3 regions of the Alteribacillus sp. HJP-4 genome follow, and region 3 is predicted to be linked to each of the others. Evidence: riboswitches for the same ligand, from Rfam matches in the RefSeq annotation. Region 3 holds a riboswitch; each other region holds the start of a gene.

Region 1 (7,393 bases), on a different contig from region 3:
CGGCTGATCAAGCTGAGGTTCTTTTACGATTACTGTTTGTTTTTGAAGAGCCGGTGCCAATCCTTTTACAGCTTTTGCAACGGCTTTCGTATGACTTGGTGTTGTTCCGCAGCAGCCGCCTATCAATCGTGCACCCTGCTTGCGAAGGTCAAGAGCTCTCTCATAAAAATAATCCGGATTTGATTGATATACGAATCGGCCATCATCCAGGTCAGGCAGACTTGCATTTGGATAAGCTGAAATATATGAATTTTCATTCAGGGGTACAGTTTCTAGCGATCTTAATATATGATAAGGTCCCATTCTGCAGTTTAATCCTACTACATCCGCTCCAGCCGCGGTCAATTCGCTGAAAACCTCATGAAGAGGCTTTCCGCCGTGCATTACACCGACCTCACCAAGGGCAGCCTGTGCAATAATAGGCAAATTCGTTCTGTTTCTTATTGCTTTAGTCATGGAAAGCAGCTCATCAAAATGATAAAAAGTTTCAAGGATAATCCCATCCGGCTTTTCCGACAAAAGGGCATCACATTGCTCTATTAACGCATTTTCTATTTCTTTGTCTTCAGCCTCAAGCTTTTGAACTCCTTTAATTCCACCGATCGTCGCACAAACAAAAACATTTCCCGCTGCCGCTGATTTAGCAATCTTTACAGCCTCTTTATTAATACGTTCTACATCGTTATCTAAATTGTAGTTTTGAAGTTTAATTCGATTGGCAGCGTATGAATTTGTCTGTATAACTTCGGCCCCCGCCTCAATATATTCCTGATGCACATTTCTTACGGTCTCAGGAGCTCTTAAGTTTAATTGTTCAAAAGACCCACTATAGCCTTTTTCGTATAAGTACGTCCCCATCGCTCCGTCGCCGACAAGCACTCTGTTTTTTAATTCATTCATCAAGTCCACTTACTCATTCATCCTTTCTGTCTACGGGTTCTAAAGTGAAGCGAGTGCCTGATCAAGGTCTGCGGTGAGGTCTTCAACATTTTCTATTCCTACAGAAAAACGAAGCAGCCGGTTACAGACGCCGTTTGCAATTCTCACTTCTTCAGGAACATCTGCATGCGTCTGCGTTGCAGGATAAGTCATAAAACTTTCAACTCCGCCAAGGCTTTCAGCAAAAGTCACCAGCTTCAGCTTCCGCAGTAAAGGATCCACCCATTCCTCATTTTGAACGCGAAAGGAGAGCATTCCTCCTTTGCCTGGGTATAAAACATCGGTAATCTTGTCGTGCTTTTCAAGAAATTCAGCAATTTCCCGGGCATTTTCCGTATGTTTTTCCATTCTCAGTGCCAGCGTTTTCATGCCGCGCATTAACAGCCAGGAATCCATTGGAGAAAGAATTGTGCCCATACCATTATGAAAGGCATTAATTTGTTCACAAATAGCTTCGTCCTTAGCAGCAATTAATCCGGCAATCACATCATTATGACCCCCGAGATACTTAGAGGCACTGTGTAAAACTATATCAGCACCCATTTTCAGCGGCTGCTGCAGCAGAGGAGTATAAAAAGTATTGTCAACGATCAGCAGCAAATTGTGTTCTTCTGCTATTGCGGCAAGGGCAGGAATATCTGCTTCCTGCATCAGAGGATTAGTAGGTGTTTCTATAAAAAGAGCCTTTGTGCGGCCGTTTATTTTCTCAGCGAAAGCCTGCAGATTACGCGGGTCCCCGTATTGAATAGGGACGCCCCAGTTTTTCCAGCCTTCCTCAAATAGACGATACGTTCCTCCATAAAGATCCTGTGATGCTAGAATCTCGTCGCCCTGATTAAACAATGCAAATAATGTCTGTATCGCTGCCATGCCGGAGCTTAAGGCAAAACCTTTAGAACCACCCTCAAGCTCAGCGATAGCTTCTTCTAATATCAATCTTGTCGGATTGCCGGTTCTTGAGTAATCGAAGCCTGTCGACTGACCGATGCCCTCATGTCTATAGGCAGTAGAAAAATAAAGCGGAGCACTGACAGCTCCCGTATGATTATCCTTTTTGTTGCCTACCTGCACAAGCTTCGTATCTAAATGATGATTGTTGTTCATAGCAATAGCCACCTTTTTTAAGTCTAAGATAGTATATATGTATAATTCTGCTGTGCAGAATTCTAACAGGTTCACTGAAGTAAATAGCACGTTAAATGTTCTGTAATATAATAAAACCTTCTTCCGGTTAGAAGAAGGCCTGTTAAGTGATAAAACATACACTTCTTCTCATCTCTCAGACGAATCGTCTGATGGATTTAGCACCTGACCGCCGCAGCAGCTGGTTGCTGAGATTTCTTAGGGCCTGTCCCTCCATCTCTCTTGATAAGAATAATTTTTCAATTGTAATTAAACCGTACATGAAATTTGTCGTAATTGCAATAAGAAAAGCGCAATCTTCACGATCTGCGCAGCTTTCCAATAATTAATTTAGAATTATTCTGGAGAAATGTCGATTAATAAATCTGTTTCGTTTCCGCACACACATCGTTTAAAACCAGTCTCCAGTTCGCCTTCTGCATTGTGTTTTCCACGGAGAATATATTTTTCACTACATTTTGGGCAGCGGATCACAACTTTATAACGGATGTTGACAGTCAAGCTTCCATCCCCTTTTTCTGCGGCGTTTTATTGGCATGCTTAGTTTTAGATAAGGCGAACCACCAAAGGAAAAACATAAATGGCACCATCATTATTAAAATATTTTCATGAGTAGTTAATAATATCAAATCGTATACAGCGTGTAAAACAATAGGCAGTACCAGCGCAGAAATGATCCAAAAAACGGAGCTTCTTTTCTCCGGAAAACGGGCACATCCGAAATAATAACCCATTACTACCCCGAACAGTGCATGACTGGAAACGGGAAGGACTGCTCTTCCAAAGGCATAATCTATGCCAACTGCCATTAAGTATAAAACATTTTCTGCAGTGGCGAAACCAAGCGAAAGGGCAACTCCATATACAATTCCATCATACCTGGTCCTGAATTCCGCGAACCGGTAAACAAGAAAATAAAGTAAAAACCATTTAAAAAATTCTTCCAGAAGAGCTGCCCCCGCTAATGCTTCCTGCCACTCTTCTGTTAGTACTCCCTCTGTCCGGAGTGCATACTGTAAAACCATTATCGGAAACACTAACAAAACACCCATGATAAAAGAGCGCATTACCTGCCAGGCGGTATTTCTTTCATATTTGTTTTTTAAAAAAAAGTAACTTAACAGTGCAACAGCAGGCGCCAGTGCAGCCGTTATTAGTGCAATCACCTCGCATCCGCCCCTTCTAGACCGCTTTTATCGTAACACGGTATTTTCAGACAGTAAAAGAAAGATTAAGATAGTAGGAGAATATTGAAAGGGAGGGCATGAACGTTGAATAATATCTTAGTGATTCACACAGGCGGCACCATTTCTATGAAAGAGAACAAAACTACCGGAGATGTCTCTCCTGACACAAAGAATCCACTCCACGAATGGGAGGAAATTGCTGCAGAATTCGCAAATATTAGTGTACATTCCTTTTTACATCTGCCCTCACCCCATATTACTCCGGCACATATGATGGATTTATTTCGCTTCATAGAACAATGTATGGCGGACAAGCCGGCAGATGGTGTAGTGATCTCTCACGGCACCGACACTCTTGAGGAGACTGCCTATATGCTTGATCTGCTGCATCATGACGAGTATCCAATCGTCATTACAGGCGCAATGCGTTCGAGCAACGAAATAAGCCCCGACGGACCTCACAATTTTGTTTCCTCCATACGGACAGCTGCTTCAGATAATGCAAGGGGTATGGGAGTACTCGTCGTTATGAACGATGAAATACACACGGCAGAGCACGTGACTAAAACACATTCTTCTAACATAGCGACCTTTCAAAGCCCGCCTTATGGCCCAGTGGGATTGATAACTAAACGAGGAATTCTCTTTCCAAGAAAACCTGTAAAAAGAGATCATTTTCCAGTGTCAAAACTTTCAAAAAAAGTTCTATTGATTAAATGTTACGCAGGAATGGAAGAAGATAGTTTTCGTCATTTTATATCGCAGCGCTTCGATGGACTCGTGCTGGAGGCTCTCGGCCAGGGGAATGTGCCCCCTGCTCTGTTAATGCCATTAAAAGAGGTACTCGACCGCGGTATACCCATTGTACTGGTGTCACGTTCCTTCAGCGGTATCGTACAGGACACCTATTCCTATGAAGGCGGCGGCCGCCGGTTAAAGGAAATGGGCATCATATTTTCGAACGGCCTCACCGGCCCTAAAGCCCGCTTAAAATTACTGGCTGCTCTTTCAGTAAATTTAGATAAATATAAACTTCAACACACCTTTGAACAGCTTCAATGATGATTGGGCCAGCCGGGCTGCCGGAATTTCTAAAAAAATCGTATTGGTTACATCCCCGCCTCTCTGGAGAAAGCGGAAGCGTTTCGCAGATATGCAATAGTTTTGATTTTCAACCATCAACTGCCTTAATATTTATTAAACAATAAAGCAGACGCAGATTAATTCTGGGTCTGCTTTCGAATTTCTTCTGCAATTTTCTCTCCGTGGAATCTTCCATTTTCTATAAAGATTTCATTAGCATCTATTCCTGCAGCAATCACTCCAGCAATAAACAGGCCCTTAACGTCCGTTTCCATTGTATCTTCATTAAAAACTGGCTTACCTGTCTGAACATTGACAGAGGCACCTGAGCTTTTCAATAGAGTCTGGTCAGGGTGATAGCCTGTCATGGAAAAAACCGCATCCGCAGGGACTGCTTTGACCATTTGATCCTGTATGTAATGGACCTCAGTATTTGTTATTTTGCTGACCTCCGCTCTGAAATGAACCATTACTTTATTATCTCTAATTAATGCATTTAAATCAGGCAGTATCCAAGGCTTTACCGTATCGGTGAAGCTTTCACCCCGATAAAGCAGTGTCACGTTTGCTTCTGCCTGCTCTAATGCGAGCGCAGCATCTACAGCAGAATTTTTCCCGCCGATGATGACTACATTTTTCTTGAAATAAGGATGTCCATCACGGAAATAATGATTTACATGAGAAAGGTCCTCGCCTTCAATATTCATATAATTGGGGTTGTTGAAATAACCTGTGGCAATCACCACTTGGTTGGCAGAATAATGGTGTGATTCTCCTGTTTTTTTTCTCGTATCAACAAAAAAGCAGCCTGAATTCCTGCAGAGAGCCGTAACCTCTTCAAAAGAGGCTATACGGATATTTCTCTTTAAAGCGACTTTGCGGTAATACACCAGCGCCTCCTGTCTGACAGGCTTGCGTCCGTTGGATGGAAACGGAAATCCTCCTATTTCCAGTTTATCACTCGAACTGAAAAAGGTTTGATGCAAAGGATAATTATAAATAGAATGAACAATATTATCTTTTTCAATAACGAGCGGTTCGACCCCAGCTTTTTGAAGCTCTATTGCAGCAGAAAGTCCACAAGGGCCAGCTCCTATGATTATAACGCTTTCCTGTTGTACCACCTTGATAAACTCTTCCTTTCTAATGAAAAACTTTCCTCTTGTATACTTCCATTCTTTACTAAAGAATAATTAAATCAAAAAAAGCCGCGCCGGAGAAACCCGGAAGCCGGCTTATACAAATAAAATTAGATCCACCCTCTAAATCGCGATGCTTCGGCCATTTTCCTGACACCGATCATGTATGCCGCAAGTCTCATATTTACCTTCCTCCCTTGAGAAAGGCGGTAAATATTTTCAAATGAATTGACCATGACTTTTTCCAGCCGTTTTTCAACCTCTTCTTCTGTCCAGTAATAACCCTGATTGTTTTGTACCCATTCAAAATAGGACACCGTGACTCCCCCCGCACTTGCAAGCACGTCGGGGACAAGCAGAATGTCCCGTTCATTCAGGATTTGGGTTGCCTTCCAGGTTGTCGGACCATTTGCTGCTTCAACTATGATTTTAGCTTTTATTTTATCTGCATTTTGTTCCGTAATCTGATTTTCTATCGCTGCTGGAACCAGGATGTCACATTCTACTTCCAGAACCTCTGTATTTGTAAGCCTTTCTTTAAATAAGTTTGTAACGGTCCCGAAAGAGTCCCTTCTGTCAAGAAGATAATCAATATCAAGACCATCTTCATCATAAAGGGCACCATACGCATCTGCTATTCCGACAACTTTCGCTCCAGAATCATGCATAAATTTTGCAAGAAAACTACCCGCATTCCCAAACCCCTGAATAGCTACCCTTGCCCCGTTCATATCCATACCTTTTTTCTTTGCTGCTTCACGAATACAGATAGTTACACCTTTTGCGGTAGCGGATTCTCTTCCATGCGAACCACCAAGCACGATTGGTTTACCCGTAATAAACCCGGGAGAATCGAACTCGCGTATTCGGCTGTATTCATCCAGCATCCATGCCATAATTTGAGAATTTGTAAACACATCGGGAGCAGGAATATCTTTCGTAGGCCCGACTATCTGACTAATTGCCCGGACATAACCGCGGCTCAGCCGCTCCAGCTCTCGAAACGACATCTGCCTTGGATCACAGACAATGCCTCCTTTTCCACCACCATATGGTAGGTCAACAATTCCGGCTTTTAAGGACATCCAAATGGAGAGTGCCTTTACTTCTTTTTCTGTAACGTCAGGGTGGAAGCGAACCCCGCCTTTCGTCGGTCCAACTGAATCATTGTGCTGTGCTCTGTAACCTGTAAACACCTTCGTAGTTCCATCATCCATCCGTATTGGAATTCTGACCGTAAGCAGACGCAGGGGCTCCTTCATCAGCTCATATACTTCCTGCGGATATCCTAATTTGTTCAAAGCATCATATATAACAGTCTGCGTCGATGTCAGCACATCCAAATTCTCAGGCTCTTTCATCTGTTCATTACCTGCATTCTTATTTTTATGATCTGTCATTCTTTATTCACCCCTGCGGCAATTTGCTTTATCAGCATTCTTGTGCACCTTACCTACTACTATAAAGAATAATATTTTTCATTTCCATAAAAAGCAGAAATTGGTCCCACAGATAAAGAGTGAAGAGATTTTCTTATTTACGGATCTGCAGTTCATGTAAAGCGGATTTTGATATGACACGCTGTGCTTTTTTATTTAAAGTCTCCACTGAAATGCGTGTTCTCTCTCCATATTCTTCTGCCAGGGCAATCACTTTTTCTTTTTTCGCTGCATTAGCTGGCAGTGGAATGGACAAATAAAAACACGGATACCACTCATAAAGAGCTCCGCCCTTCAAGCCTTCATTTCTCGCCAGCTCTGCAAATGCGTGAATGTTTTCCATGTTGACAAACCGGATGATGATGGAGCGATTCCAAGAACCGGCTCGATGATTCAAGGATATAATATTACCCAGTTCATCATAAAAATGCATATAAAAAATAACCGCCCCGTCTTCCGTTTC
Region 2 (7,393 bases), on a different contig from region 3:
ATTTTGATTTTTTCACTCTGGGTCACCTCCCATATGATAGACCCAGTATATAAGAGGAGGAAAAAGCTTGCGTTCGGCATATTTCCCCATTTTTTTCAAGGATTCTGTTATTTTCTGCTTCCTACTTTTCTAATCTTCGTATAAAATAATTATAAGCATACTATAAGGAGGGCGGATGGAAATGGATTTTTCGAGAGTTGGAAAGAAAATACATGAGCTTCGCCGGTATCACCGCATGACCCAGTCAGATCTTGCCCGTGATATTTGTACGCAGGCCCAGGTCAGTAAAATTGAAAATGGAACTATTATCCCGTATTCAAATACGTTATTTCAAATTGCAGAACGTCTTGGCGCCGACATGTATTATTTCTTTGAGGAAGCTCGTACTGACAGAGCTGATTATGTAGAAGAGGTGTTTGAAAGACTAAGAGACCTTCGTTTTCAGCAAAAGTATGAAGAGATAAGAGAAATTCTGATTCATGAAAAGAAAAATCCATTGTTCCAGCCCGGCTATTACAAGCAGTATATGCTCTGGCACGAAAGTATTTGTGTGTTTCATCTGGACCGTGAACTCAAACGTGCGCTCCAATTAATCCAAGAAGCGCTTGAAGCGGACGAAAGTACGGTATTTACAGAGCGCAAAGGCGAAATGATGAATACAAAGGCCATCTTTTATGATTTAACAAATAATTATCATCAGGCCTCTATCATATGTGAAGAAGCATTATCGCGCCTGCGCAAATTAAAACGCATAAAAAATCCCTCTATTGAACTTCGCTTAATTTACACATTAACGAAAGCACTCACGAATCAAAAGAAATATCAGAGCTCTGCCTTCTGGTGTGAAAAAGGAATCAAGCGCTGCATTGAAACAAACAGTATGTATGTGTTTGGGGAACTTCTCTACCAAAAAGGCAGAAATTTAATTTTTCTCGACAAGCATAAAGAAGGAATAAAAAGCTGGAAAAAAGCACTGGCTATTTTTGAAGTTACCAATCAAAAGCCTCTAGCTAACATCGTAAATAAAGAAATGGAACAACTCCGCGATTCCGGCAAATTTCAGGATGAAATTTATGAATAGGATATAATCAGGCTCGTGTGCTGGATGCGGACAGGAGATCCGTTATTCTTTCAAAATTTGCTTTCCTTCCTTGCGAAGCCATACATGCCTGAGCTTTTCTTAAACTATGATTTTACTCTCTTAAAGTATAAAAAAGGATGGCGGAGCTCCGCCATCCTTTTTCTACTATATTATTTCTGCTCTGATGCCAGCTGTTTTAAAAGTTCCGCTTTGTCTGTAGCTTCCCACGGCAGTTCAATATCTGTCCTGCCAAAATGGCCGTAAGCCGCCGTCTGTTTATAAATTGGACGGCGCAGATCAAGCATTTTTATAATGCCGGCCGGTCGGAGATCAAAATTCTCCCGAACCAGGTCGACGAGCTGGTCCTCTGGAAGCTTGCCGGTACCAAAAGTGGCGATGGAAATAGAAACAGGACTCGCCACCCCGATCGCATAGGCTACCTGAACCTCGCATTTGTCTGCCAGGCCTGCTGCTACAATATTTTTTGCAACGTAGCGGGCAGCATACGACGCAGAACGGTCTACTTTAGTAGCGTCCTTGCCGGAAAAAGCACCACCGCCGTGACGCGCATAGCCGCCATAGGTATCAACAATAATTTTCCTGCCCGTCAGTCCTGCATCCCCCTGCGGACCGCCGATGACAAACCGGCCGGTAGGGTTAATGAAGTACTTCGTCTCCGAATCCAGGAGATGCTCGGGAACAACCGGATCAATGACATGTTCTTTAAGGTCAAGATCGATTTGTTCCAATGTCGCATCGGCATGGTGCTGAGCCGAGATAACAATTGTATCGATACGGATAGGATTTCCATCACTATCATACTCCACTGTCACCTGGGTCTTTCCATCCGGGCGCAGGTAAGGGACGATTTCCTTTTTACGGACCTCGGTCAACCTTCTTGCAAGCTTATGGGATAGAGAGATCGGCAGCGGCATTAATTCCTCTGTTTCGTTATCCGCATAACCAAACATTAACCCCTGATCCCCTGCGCCGATTTCATCTATTTCCGCCTCGCTCATATGCCCTTCTCTTGCTTCGAGAGCACGGTCGACCCCCTGGGCAATATCGGCAGATTGTTCATCAATCGATGTAAGTACGGAGCATGTTTCAAAATCAAAGCCGTATTTCGCCCGCGTATACCCGATATCCTTTAATGTATCACGGACAATCTTGGGGATATCTGCATACGTAGAAGTGGTAATCTCCCCTGTTACAAGTACGAGTCCCGTGTTCACCGTGGTTTCGCAGGCCACACGGGCATTCGGATCTTCCTTTAAAATTTCATCAAGGATCGCATCGGAAATTTGGTCACATATTTTATCCGGATGTCCTTCAGTTACTGATTCTGATGTAAATAATCTGCGTCCAATTGATTGCACGTTTTGCAGCCTCCTTTTGCCGAATTATAGTACGGCACTCATTCCCTGAGTCAATTTCTTTGAAGACGAGAAGGAGATTTATGCGGAAACATAAAAAACCCCCGATTCCTATGGCGAGGAAAAGGAGGTTCTACCCGTTCACCTTTTTCGCCTCTTATCTTCCAAGACGCTATCCGTCTCTCCAGGTTAGCACCTCTTCATCATTTTGCATTGATGAATGGTTGCCGGGCTTCACAGGGCCTGTCCCTCCGCCAACTCGGGATAAGAGTATCCGTTATGCGACATATCATATCGCAGTTTCTGTGTCTGTGTCAAATATAACAGATTATGAGGGCTATTCATGAATGCTGCAGGCGCCGGTTTCACACGTACGGCCAAACCATTGATAGCGGTTTTTGGCCAAATATTGATATATGATTCTGCCCGCTGTGTCTGCTCCCGGCAGGCGGAACAGCGGAGTAATTATCCTGCTTGCCGGAAAAACCTGCATCATTCTTTTAATAGAAGCAAACCCTGTATATAAATAGGTTTCGTCAACAAGCAGGTGCATTTCCTTTTGAATACGATCCTGTTCGAGAAAAGGGAACTCTTCAAGAATGGATGGATTTTGGATGGAATGCCATTCTAACTCATAATTCTTATCCAATTTTTCAATTTGATGTTTCGTTTTTTGGCACAAAGCACAGTTTCCGTCATAGAAAACAAAATAAGAATGATTTTTTTTCATCACAGTAAAGAATCCTCCTTCCCTTTTCAACTCCATTTTATCACGGCATCGATTTTAAAGAAAAACCTGCAATCTCGCCATTTTCAAAAGCCGAAAGCCTAAACTAAATTTAAGTCCATGAAAAGGCGAATAACTAATCAACAAAATCATCAAATTAGTATAGACTATTAGAATAAATGTGTTATACTAATTCATAATTAAACGTAATAAAGCCTCCCAATAAACGAATATGATGGAATGAAGGTGCTTTATTAAAACTTTTTTGCAAAGAAGGGGTTATGCCGCCATGACGACAATGAACTTTTCTGCTGAACTTTCAAACCTGTTGAAAGGGAAGAACATTGATAAAAATCTCCCGGTATCTCGATTAGTTGAAAAATCTTTAATGCGCCGGGAAGGCGTGTTAACCTCAAACGGAGCACTGAGTGTCAATACTGGAAAATATACTGGCCGCTCCCCGAAGGATAAATTTATTGTTGATGAAAAATCCGTGAGTGATCAAATTAACTGGGGCGCTGTGAATCAGCCGATCAGCAAAAAATCATTTTCCGGCTTGTACAGCAAAGTGCTCGCTCATCTTCAGGAAAAGGATGAGCTGTTTGTGAGCAATGGTTATGCAGGTGCAGATGCGTCATACCGTTTATCTCTTAATGTCGTTAACGAGTATGCCTGGCACAATCTGTTTGCCCGCCAGCTGTTTATCCGCCCTGATTCTCTCGAAAATACAACGGAGGACGCTGACTTCACAATTATATATGCTCCGACTTTCCAGGCGGACCCTTCTGAGGACGGGACGAACTCGGAAACCTTTATTATCATTTCATTTGAAGAACGTATCGTCTTAATTGGCGGCACAGAGTACGCAGGTGAAATGAAAAAATCGATATTTTCTGTAATGAATTATATGCTTCCGCAAAGGGACGTACTCTCCATGCACTGCTCTGCCAATGTCGGCGAAGAAGGAGATACTGCATTGTTTTTTGGACTCTCTGGAACAGGCAAAACAACTTTATCCGCTGATCCAACTCGTTACTTGATTGGTGATGATGAGCATGCGTGGTCCAACAACGGCGTTTTCAATATTGAAGGCGGCTGCTACGCAAAATGCATTAATCTCTCATACAAGAAAGAACCGCAGATCTGGGACGCTATCCGGTTTGGCTCTGTGCTTGAGAATGTGCATATTGAAGAAAAAACCGGCCTGCCGAATTATGATAATACAGAGCTGACAGAAAATACGAGAGCTGCCTACCCGCTCGAGAATATCCCAAATGCTCTCGTTCCAAGTGAAGCCGGACACCCGAATACGATCATTTTCTTAACCGCAGATGCATTCGGTGTCCTGCCTCCGATCAGCAAGCTTTCAAAGGAACAGGCCATGTATCATTTTCTGAGCGGGTACACGAGTAAGCTTGCCGGTACGGAACGTGGTATTACCGAGCCGGAAGCTACGTTCTCCACCTGCTTTGGTTCTCCATTCCTTCCGCTCCATGCTTCACGCTATGCGGAAATGCTCGGTGAAAAAATCATGCAGCACAATGTGAATGTATTTCTAGTAAACACCGGCTGGTCCGGCGGTCCTTACGGGGTGGGAGAACGCATGCACCTTCCTTACACACGCGCAATGATTCAGGCCGCGCTGCAAGGGGAGCTTGATGAAGTCGAAACGGTTATTGATCCTATTTTCGGCCTGCCGATCCCGATCCATTGCCCAGGTGTTCCAGACGATGTCATGCAGCCAAAACAGACATGGAAAGACCCGGCAGCATATGACCAAAAAGCGTGGGAGCTGGCTGAGCAATTCCGGCTTAATTTTGAAAAATTTGACGACGTGTCTGATTACATCAAAGAAGCTGGTCCCGCTTTTTTGACAGCTAAAGCAGAGTAATAGCCAGCAGTCCCTGCAAATACTAATAAGAACCGGGCTGACCCCAAAAGATTACCTTTTGAGGGCAGCCCTTTTTTATATTAAATTTAATTGGACTAATGGCGACAAAAAACTGGAAAGTTACTGATAAAGCGGTATGCTGAGGCGATGCCTTCGAAAAAAGCGCGGTCAGCTTGATGAACCAAGTACTTCGGACAGCCAGTGCCGGTTCTCCGGACACTTCTTTTTATTGCTGCTCATTCATCCACTTGACCACTTCCGTGAGAACCTTCTCTTTTAGAGAATAAGGAAAATGGTGAGGCATACCCTCGTAAATTTTTTTCTCAAACGGAACCTCATGCTGCTTTAATACTTCTGCCAGTCTTTCAGCATGTGCTGCAGATACATGCTCATCCTTTTCACCGTGCACTATAAACACAGGAGCACGCAGCTTATTTATCGTAAATAAAGGGGTTCTCCACTCATATTCCTCTTTTCGGTTTGCAGGAGTACCTCCTGTGACCCGCCTGAGCATTCTCCGCAGATCCGGTCTTTCCTCGTACGTTAACGACATGTCAGATACACCACTCCAGCACACCACCGAAGTAACCGGCCTATCCATTGCTGTAAATAACGCCATCACTCCTCCACGCGAAAAGCCCATCACATGAATAGGCTGCGACTGTACTTGCTTTAGTTCAGACAGTAAGTCATATCCTGCAAGGGCATCCTCACGGTCCTCTCCTGCAAAATCCTCACTGCCATGCCCTCCTTTGTTTCCTCTATAGTAAGGTGCGAACACGACAAATCCACGAGAGCACAGCTCTATCACAAACTCTTCACTGACCATGCCAACATGCTTAATCCCGCCACGTAAATAGAGCAGACCCGGGGCGTGACTGATGCCCTCTGGCACTCCGAGACATCCTTTCACGACAAAAGGGCCGCTTTTGTAGGCAGCTTCATAAATACTGATTCTATTTTTCGCATAACATTTTCTAATTTTCATGAGAGGCTCCTTGCCGTATGAATAGTATGCACCAATAAACAAGCCTACTGCATAAGATATTGCATCAGCAGGAGCGGAGAGGAGAATGACTATGAGAAAAAAAGGCAGACTGTTCCTGTCCATGTTCTTTATATTTTGTTTATGTATGATTTCTGCCTGTGGGCAGCAAGGAGAGGAGCAGGCTGAAATCCGGATCAGTGAGGTAACGCGTTCCATCTTTTATGCTCCCCTGTACGCAGCCATCGAAGAAGGATTTTTTGAAGATGAAAATCTTTCCATCGATCTTACCACAGCCTGGGGTGGAGATAAAACGATGACAGCTTTACTGTCAGATGGCGCTGACATCGCCCTTGTCGGCGCGGAAACATCTGTTTATGTAAATGCACAGAATCCCGCTGACGACATCATTAATTTTGCCATGCTCACACAAAGCGACGGAACCTTCCTGATTTCCAGAGAACCGAACGAAGACTTTGAATGGAGTGACCTGGAAGGTAGTTCGTTTCTTGGACAGCGAAAGGGCGGGATGCCGCAGATGACGGGCGAATTTGTGCTGAAAAATCATGGCATTGATCCAGCGGGTGATCTTAATTTGATTCAAAACGTTGACTATGCCAATATTCCAGGCGCCTTCGCATCTGGAACAGGCGATTATGTTCAGCTTTTCGAACCACAGGCTTCTCAGTTTGAAAAAGAGGGACTCGGTCATATTGTAGCTTCCTTCGGAGAAGAATCCGGTCCTGTTCCTTACACTGTATTCATGGCCAAAGATGGATATCTTCAAGATCAATCCGATGAAGTAGAACGCTTTACCCGCGCCATTTACAAGGCGCAGCAATGGGTGTATAACTCAGAAGCAGAAGAGGTCGCCGCCTCCATCGCTCCATGGTTCGAGGATACACCACAGGAAATAATCGCCTCCTCAATAGAGCGTTACAAAGAACAGGAGTCCTATGCAAAAACCCCGTATCTGCCGGAAGAAGCCTGGAATAACCTTCTGGACATTATGGAGGAAGCAGGAGAACTGCCAGAAAGGTCCGATTATAACCGGTACGTTGATTTAGAAGTGGCAGATCAAGTGACCGGTACACAGGAGTGAATGTAATATGCTTTCATTGAGAAACGTGGATAAAGTGTATGTCACAATGACGGAAGCGGCAGAAGCTGTTTCCGGCATTTCTTTCGATGTGCAGCAAGGAGAATTTGTTTCTCTGATCGGTCCAAGCGGATGTGGAAAAACTACTATTTTATCTATGATTGCCGGATTGATGGTGCCAACTAAAGGTGAAATTCTGCTGCACGGGAATACAGTAAAAGGACCAAGCAGGCA
Region 3 (7,393 bases):
TGACAGTCCAAAGAATTCAAGGAATAGGAAGATAACCGTAAAAAGTACGCTCCCCTCACTAGTCGTCCTACCCCTATAAGAATCATCATACCAGTCTTTTAAAAAAATAAAAAAAGGTCAGGTCTTCTCTTTTCAATTACAAGATGTGTGACCACGAGGAACATCTCCAAATGGAGACTGAAGAAAAATTCTTCTCATATTTTTGAAACTAAAACGTTTCTTTTAATATATAAACTGAATATTTTTATGTAACAAGAAACAAAAAATTAATTTAGATATCAAGTGATGTAAATGCTCTGCAAATAATAATTTCACGTACCTTACGTTAATACCACCGCTTATAGTTCATTCATAGAAAGAAAAGAATGAAACTCCTTAATCGTCTAAATAGACCCATAAGGAGTTTTATTATTCGGGAATAGGTTTGTGAGTTAATAACAGTAATTGCAGTGATACATCATGCCGCCCATTCACTGTATTAACTAAATAATTAAAAATAAGATGTAAAAACCCCTATATACTCGGCTTTCCAACTTTACGATATTAATATGAGATTAAATAAGATATCAATATTAATAAAGAAAATCCAGTCAATATCCAGTCGGAAGTAACACCTATTGGAGTGCACATGATTAACTTTATGAGGATGGTTGTAATACCAGCAAATTAACGTCTTTGGGGATTAAATCTGATGTAACCAAATAGAAATGGGGCAATAATAATGAAATCCTGCCCCATTTCTGCCCTTGTCGGCTGTAATTTCCCCTGTTACGGCACATGCTTTGTTAGCCTTGTATTTCTGCAGAATCACTTTGTCATGATCCACAAAAATTTCTAAAGGGTCTTTGACATTCATATCAAGAGTTCTTCTTAGTTCCCTCGAGAGGACCCTTAAAGGAACTCGCGTTTTTGTACTGATTGATCCAACGGTCAAAGGTTGAAGAAGATAGAGGACCCTTGTAAGGATCCTCTCTTCTATTTACACTTCTTTAATCACTGATTCGCCTTTTGTCTGCTCTTCATCAATCCATTGCCATTTTTCATAGAGCTCGATTTTCCCTTCATCCGTATTACCGGCGTGGACTTACATTTCCCTCCTCTTATTTCATCGGAGATGTTAATGTGGTTGTATCGTCGGAATTCTATTGTATCATCTTCATTCACAATTCCAATCAGCTTTCCTTTTACAATGTCTCCACCCTCGTAATCTGCATAAAGAATGCGCCCCTCCTGGTAGTAGTGAAAATAAGTTTTTGAAGAAACTTCCCCATTCTCCGTATTTTCCACAGAAATAAACTTTCGATTATTATAGTCAATCATCCTCCTGTAATCATTGCACAAAGGTTATCTCCATTTCTTAGCTAGCGATTCAATATGCTCTGGTGTTGTTCGGCAGCAACCGCCAATAATGCGCGCTCCCTCTTCATACCAGGCTTCCGACTGAATATCGAATGGGTCACAAGCTTCTTCGCTATGCCATGTTTTGGTTTCAGGATTATAAATTTCTCCTGAATTCGGATAAACAATAATTGGCTTCTCAGTGTTTCCACGCAGATCTTTCACAGCTTCTATAGCAAAAGGGATTGGGGCACAATTCACACCAATGGCAGCGATTTGCTTATGATCATTAAATGTTTCTGCACATCCCTTTAGGTTCGTACCATCACTTATGGCATCTCCACTTCTTAAGGAAAAAGACAGCCAGGCAGATGTATCCGGAAATTCTTTCAGTAAGGAAGCAAGTACTTTCGCTTCCTGAAAAGACGGAATGGTTTCTATAGCTAAAAGATCCGCACCTGCTTCAATCAAAGCTTCCATTCTTGGGCGGTGAAAGTCTGCTAAACGTTTATCAGACACACCGTAGTTTCCTGCGTATTCAGAGCCATCGGCAAGATAGGCTCCATATGGTCCTACGGAGGCAGCAACTAAAGGTTTAGGGCGGCCTGTGTTTTCTTCCTCATTCCAAACCTCATCTCTAGCCTGTCTTGCTAGATGTACCGTCTTTTTAATTAATTCTATTGCTTCCTCTTTTTTAATATCGCGCTTAGCAAACCCGTCAATTGTCGCCTGGTAGCTTGACGTAATAGCTATGTCTGCTCCTTTGCGGAAATAATCCGCATGTACCCTGACAATGGCTTCAGGCTTTTCCAGCAAGACTCGTGCTGACCAAAGCGGATCATCCAAATCACATCCGTGCTTTTCAAGCTCCGTCGCTAACGCCCCATCAAGAATGACAGGGGAATACTTCTGCAAAATTGAATCAATGGGATTGTGCTTTTGACTTGCTTGGTTCGACATATCTGGTTCCTCTTTTCTTTAAATGCTGTCCTATATAATAACTTCCATAGCAAAATAGGATAAATGGAATTCCACAATAAAGGGCAATTCGTTGAGTGGGATCGAAAGCTATTCCAATGCAGGATGTAAGGCAGAGGATAAACGAAACGATCGGTACCAAGGGATAAAACGGTGTACGATAGGCCAAGTCCTCCAATCGGTTCCCTTCTCTTAAATATTGCCTGCGAAAATTAAATTGGGCAGCGCTGATACTCATCCAAACCACTACAACAGCCAGCCCTGAAATTGATACGAGCACAATATAGACGGTGTCTGGGGCAATAACACTTGTAAGCAGAGCAAGCCCGCCGCCAAGCATGCTGAATACAATAGCGTTCAAAGGAATGCCTCGTTTGGTCAATTTTGCAAAAGCCGGTGAAATAGTTTGTCGATCGGCAAGTGACCACAACATGCGGGATGATGCATAGAGCCCTGAGTTAGCTGCTGATAGAATAGCAGTGATAATCACAAAATTCATAAGATCCGCGGCATACGGAATCCCAATGTTTTTTAGCACCGCAACAAAGGGGCTCTCAATCACTCCGGCTTCCCTTGTTGGAAGCAAAGCAGACAGGACAATAATCGTCCCAACAAAAAATACCCCTAACCTAATTAAAGTGGTTCGAATAGCCTTTGGAATTGTTTTTTCAGGATCAACGGTTTCCCCTGCTGCGATTCCAATGAGCTCTGTTCCTGAAAAGGCGAAGTTCACAGCAAGCATAGTCATTAGGATAGCAAACGCACCATTAGGAAACAGTCCTCCACCTGTGAAATTTGATAAAAATGGTGCAGGCTCTGAATCATTTAATGGAACTAATCCCACCATTGCAGCAGTACCCAAAATAATAAAAAGAATAATAGCAATTACTTTGATTGAAGAAAACCAAAATTCAGACTCAGCAAAAAATTTCACAGTAAACGCATTAAGCAGAAAAATTATTCCGGCAAAAAAAGCGCTCCAAATCCAAACACTGACAGATGGAAACCATAACTGCATCATTAAACCTGCTGCTGTGAATTCTGAACCCAGTGCTACTGTCCAGGTGAGCCAGTACAACCAGGCAACCGTATAGCCTGTACCAGGACCAATATAATTAGCTGCATAGCTGTGAAAGGCGCCAGTTTCCGGCATATGTACAGAAAGTTCACCTAAGCAGAGCATGACTAGATAAACAACTAATGCTCCTATTAAATAGGCAAGCACTGTGCCAAAGGGGCCCGCTTGTTGAATCGTATATCCGGAACTTAAGAAAAGCCCTGTACCAATTACACCTCCAAGAGACAGCATCACTAAATGCCGCGTTTTCATTTCCCTTTTAAATTTTTGACCTTGTGACTTCATAACGGCACTCTCCTAATACTTTTGAAAATGTTGAACAAAAAGTAAGACTACTTCCCTCCTCAAGAAAAAAACGCACTCTAAACGAGTGCGTTTCCGACAAATAAAAGAAGCTCCTATCTATCAGGTAAGATCACCCTCTGGAATTAGCACAGTGTCTTAAAGATCTGCTGCTGAGGTTTCTAAGGGCCAGTCCCTCCACCTCTCTTGATAAGAAATATTTACATTTTTCACAACTCTACCAATTGATTTCAAAATAGTCAAGATCGTAAAAATGTAAACCAAAATGAGATCCCGAGAAATCTATTCTTCCTCCTAGTCTATTTGTTTCATTTCCCACCATCACTAGAGCGGTTACATTTCGTGGAAGCGTGCGCTAAGTACTGTGGCCACGAGGATTCTCAAGCTCTCTCATACTAGAGATAGGAATAGAATTAATTCAACTTGTAATTGAGCTTTTATGTCCATTCTGGAATTCCAATCAGCAAATTCATTCATTGTAAATAGCCCCCATAATGTTGTGAGGATTTATGCGCTACTCGTTCCTTTGATTCGAGACAATGGCATCAGCGCTAATATCCTTACCAAAAGAAAAAAGTTTAAATAAGAGGTCTCTTAACAATTATTAGATCGTTATAAAAATCTAAGAATATCCTGCAGGTAAAGAAGCCCCTCAAAAGGTTCAAAAAACTCTTGAGGGGCTTCTTAATTTTATATTTAATCTTAAAATCCAGTCATTTCAGGCCTTCTAAACTTCAAAACCCTTGTCATTAAAGGATTTTGGGAGTTACTACATCATGCCGCCCATTCACTCGGCTATTTAATAGGACAATAATAAGACCCTCAGAACCTTGTTATACCAAGGTTTCCAACGCAAAGTGAATTTATAAACCACAATAAGTTTTAATACTTTATGAACAGTATCCAGTCATAATCCAGTCACTAAAAACATCACCTAGAATTCAGAATAAAAGAAATGGTTCTTTAACCGTATGAACTAAACATTTTAAAAAAATGTGTGGTACGCAAATTGAATGAAGAAATAAATCCTAGAACTGCAAAGCGGAAACTATCTGTTTCCCTCATTACGAAACCATCAATTCCTAATTACCTATTAATCAGTGTTAGACTTTTTTAGTTTACAGTTTTCTGTGGGAGCCCATACAAATACTAGTACCTTTGTAATTAAGGTTAATTACCACAAAGCTAGTGGCTCACTCACACTTGGTTCTGGATAGACAGAATCTATTTTCTTTAAATCCTCTTCTGTAAGCTCAATGTTAACAGCTTTTACATTCTTTATTACATGCTTAGGATTACTAGATTGTGGTATAGGAATGGTCTCTCCATTACGGATACTCCAGGCCAATAGAATTTGAAAAACATCTACATTATACTTTTTAGAAATATCCAGTAAAACTTGTTGTTTCGTTAGAGCAGAACCTAATTTATCTCCTCTAGCTACAGGAGCATATGCCATTAGTGGCTTTCTATTTTCTTTCATCATAGGAACTAAATCGAAATCTATCCCTCGATCTCCTAAGTTATAACGTACTTGATTTGTGACGCAGTTATGACCATTGGGCAGATTTAATAATTTTTTCATTTGATTTACATCAAAATTTGAAACTCCCCAGGATTTAATTGTCCCTTGCATTTTAGCCTTTTCCATTGCTTCTATTGTTTCTTCAATTGGAATACTACCTTTCCAATGAAGTAAATAAAGATCTAGATAATCTGTTTTCAATCGTTTTAAGGAGTTATCTAGACTTATGGATAATTGTTTTTTCGATGCGTTTTCAGGAAGTACTTTTGATACTAATAATAGCTTTTCTCGTTCAAATAGTTCAATGGCGTTACCTACTAATCTTTCAGAATTCCCGTTACCATACATTTCTGCTGTATCAATGACTTGGACACCCGCCTCTAAACCCGCTCTTAAAGCATTTAATTCTTGTGTATACTTTTCCTTGTCATCTCCCATGTTCCAAGTACCTAAACCTATTGGAAAAATTTCTCTCCCGGCAATTTTTACTGTTTTCAATTTATTCACTCCCCGTCTAGTAAGTTTATAGTATTGCTGATTTTTCGAATAATTGGCTTTTTTATTTAACATCCTCAAATTGAATATTAATAGATGTTCTCAATAGTTTAGTAGTTAATTACTAGATTTCCTTTAATCCATTCTTTCAATGGAAACTGTAAAGTCATCATTCATACTTTCAAGTAATTCTACCCCAGACTCAATTTCTCCTAATTTAACAAGTCCATTAGAGTATCTATGATCATCATAAAACATGGCCACATCTCCCCATGGAGAATAATAAGCAAAATCTTCACGTTCAGGTGTATAGCCAGAAGGTGCCCCTTCCGTAGTTAATTCTTCCGGTGGATAACTAAGTTTTTCAAATCCCCCAAATTCCTCGAATGTTAGTGTCAAAGGAAGTTGTGCTAAAAATTCCCTACTAGTCGGATTATCATAAACATTTATAATGATTTCCCCGTTGTCAAGAGTCACTATTATTTTTTCTTCTGAATTATCCGAATCATCATTATTCCCTGTAGAATTCTGAGTGTTTTCATTATTTATTTCCTCAGATGTATTCTCTTGTTCGTTATCTGGATTACTTCTAGTCTCACTGTCATTAGAATTACTTCCTTCGTTGTTATCATCTCCACATGCTGAAAGGGTAAAGACAATCATAATAGCAGAAGCTAACGTCAACAATTTTTTCATATCATTAGTCTCCTTATCCATTTTTTCTTGCTCTTTTGATTACACCTAAGCCCTTTATGTCCTAAGATTATAGGCAAGGGAAATGCGTAATGTTTGTTAATATAAATCTGTATATGAAATTCAGATGATTTTAACACTTTTTTCATCAAGTTTGTCTCCTCCTATATTCGTTTTTCACAAAAGAAATTACAAAGAGGCATCAAATATATGGCCATTTTGAAATTTTAAGCCAATAACATTTATCAACATAGTTTGTGGATTTTAATTGGAATTTAGGAGTAGAAGTTCTTAAGAAATGGGGAATGGTAAATAATTTTTAATCTTTAAATAAATAGTGTTTGGAAGTAATTCGTGGAATACAGAAAGTAAAGGAAGTAGATGGACATTTCCAACACTTCCTTTTTATTTAAATGACTTACTTTTAATGTAATAACTAAACTAGTTTTTTAATTACCTTTGCTGGTACGCCTGCTACAACAGTGTTTTGTGGAACATCCTTAGTGACAACTGCTCCTGCTGCAACAACAGCGTTGTCCCCAATCGTTACACCAGGCAGTATTGATGAGCTCGATCCAATCCATACATTTTCGCCAATTTTGACTGGCAAGGGGTATGTTGTGTTTCTTGTTTCTATGGATAAGCCATGATTTAGTGTAGAAATCGTAACATTCATACCTATCAGTGAACCGTTTCCAACAAAAATTCCGCCTCTATCTTGGAACGAGCAGCCTGTATTAAAAAATACGTTTTTCCCAATAGTGATATTTTTGCCAAAGTCAGTGTAGAATGACGGAAAACACATAAAAGATGAGTCAACTTTGTATCCTGTCAATTCACTGAAAATCTCTACAATTTCTTCTTTTGAATGATAGGATGTATTTAAATCCATCGTAATTCTTTGAGCTTCGAAGCTACATTGTGTTAACAATCCATGGAGCTCCTTATCCTCTCCAGAGATAGGATTTCCTTCTTTGCAAAAT

What was found. Region 3 has a riboswitch for S-adenosylmethionine ahead of mmuP (S-methylmethionine permease). Riboswitches for the same ligand answer to the same signal wherever they lie in the genome.
Region 1: it holds a riboswitch for S-adenosylmethionine, as region 3 does, so the genes downstream of both, ACE4RR_RS07365 (methionine biosynthesis PLP-dependent protein) here and mmuP (S-methylmethionine permease) in region 3, are expected to answer to the same signal.
Region 2: it holds a riboswitch for S-adenosylmethionine, as region 3 does, so the genes downstream of both, metK (methionine adenosyltransferase) here and mmuP (S-methylmethionine permease) in region 3, are expected to answer to the same signal.

Annotation. Positions count from the first base shown of each region.
Region 1 is NZ_JBHIKY010000006.1:89,540-96,932, reverse strand. Features, by position in the region: gene ACE4RR_RS07370 (bifunctional homocysteine S-methyltransferase/methylenetetrahydrofolate reductase) at 1-909, opposite strand, end outside; gene ACE4RR_RS07365 (methionine biosynthesis PLP-dependent protein) at 940-2,043, opposite strand; SAM riboswitch class I at 2,209-2,314, opposite strand; gene ACE4RR_RS07360 (hypothetical protein) at 2,419-2,583, opposite strand; gene prsW (glutamic-type intramembrane protease PrsW) at 2,580-3,248, opposite strand; gene ACE4RR_RS07350 (asparaginase) at 3,354-4,331, shown strand; gene ACE4RR_RS07345 (YpdA family putative bacillithiol disulfide reductase) at 4,490-5,476, opposite strand; gene ACE4RR_RS07340 (Glu/Leu/Phe/Val family dehydrogenase) at 5,602-6,852, opposite strand; gene ACE4RR_RS07335 (adaptor protein MecA) at 7,025-7,393, opposite strand, start outside.
Region 2 is NZ_JBHIKY010000027.1:38,732-46,124, forward strand. Features, by position in the region: gene ACE4RR_RS18310 (hypothetical protein) at 1-16, opposite strand, end outside; gene ACE4RR_RS18315 (helix-turn-helix domain-containing protein) at 182-1,081, shown strand; gene metK (methionine adenosyltransferase) at 1,252-2,451, opposite strand; SAM riboswitch class I at 2,612-2,728, opposite strand; gene ACE4RR_RS18325 (thiol-disulfide oxidoreductase DCC family protein) at 2,795-3,187, opposite strand; gene pckA (phosphoenolpyruvate carboxykinase (ATP)) at 3,474-5,075, shown strand; gene ACE4RR_RS18335 (alpha/beta hydrolase family protein) at 5,302-6,063, opposite strand; gene ACE4RR_RS18340 (ABC transporter substrate-binding protein) at 6,155-7,162, shown strand; gene ACE4RR_RS18345 (ABC transporter ATP-binding protein) at 7,170-7,393, shown strand, end outside.
Region 3 is NZ_JBHIKY010000025.1:36,338-43,730, reverse strand. Features, by position in the region: gene ACE4RR_RS17760 (hypothetical protein) at 683-856, opposite strand; partial or broken gene ACE4RR_RS17755 (avidin-fold protein) at 980-1,320, opposite strand; gene mmuM (homocysteine S-methyltransferase) at 1,345-2,298, opposite strand; gene mmuP (S-methylmethionine permease) at 2,261-3,679, opposite strand; SAM riboswitch class I at 3,790-3,893, opposite strand; gene ACE4RR_RS17740 (aldo/keto reductase) at 4,872-5,729, opposite strand; gene ACE4RR_RS17735 (cyclophilin-like fold protein) at 5,853-6,413, opposite strand; gene ACE4RR_RS17730 (DapH/DapD/GlmU-related protein) at 6,847-7,393, opposite strand, start outside.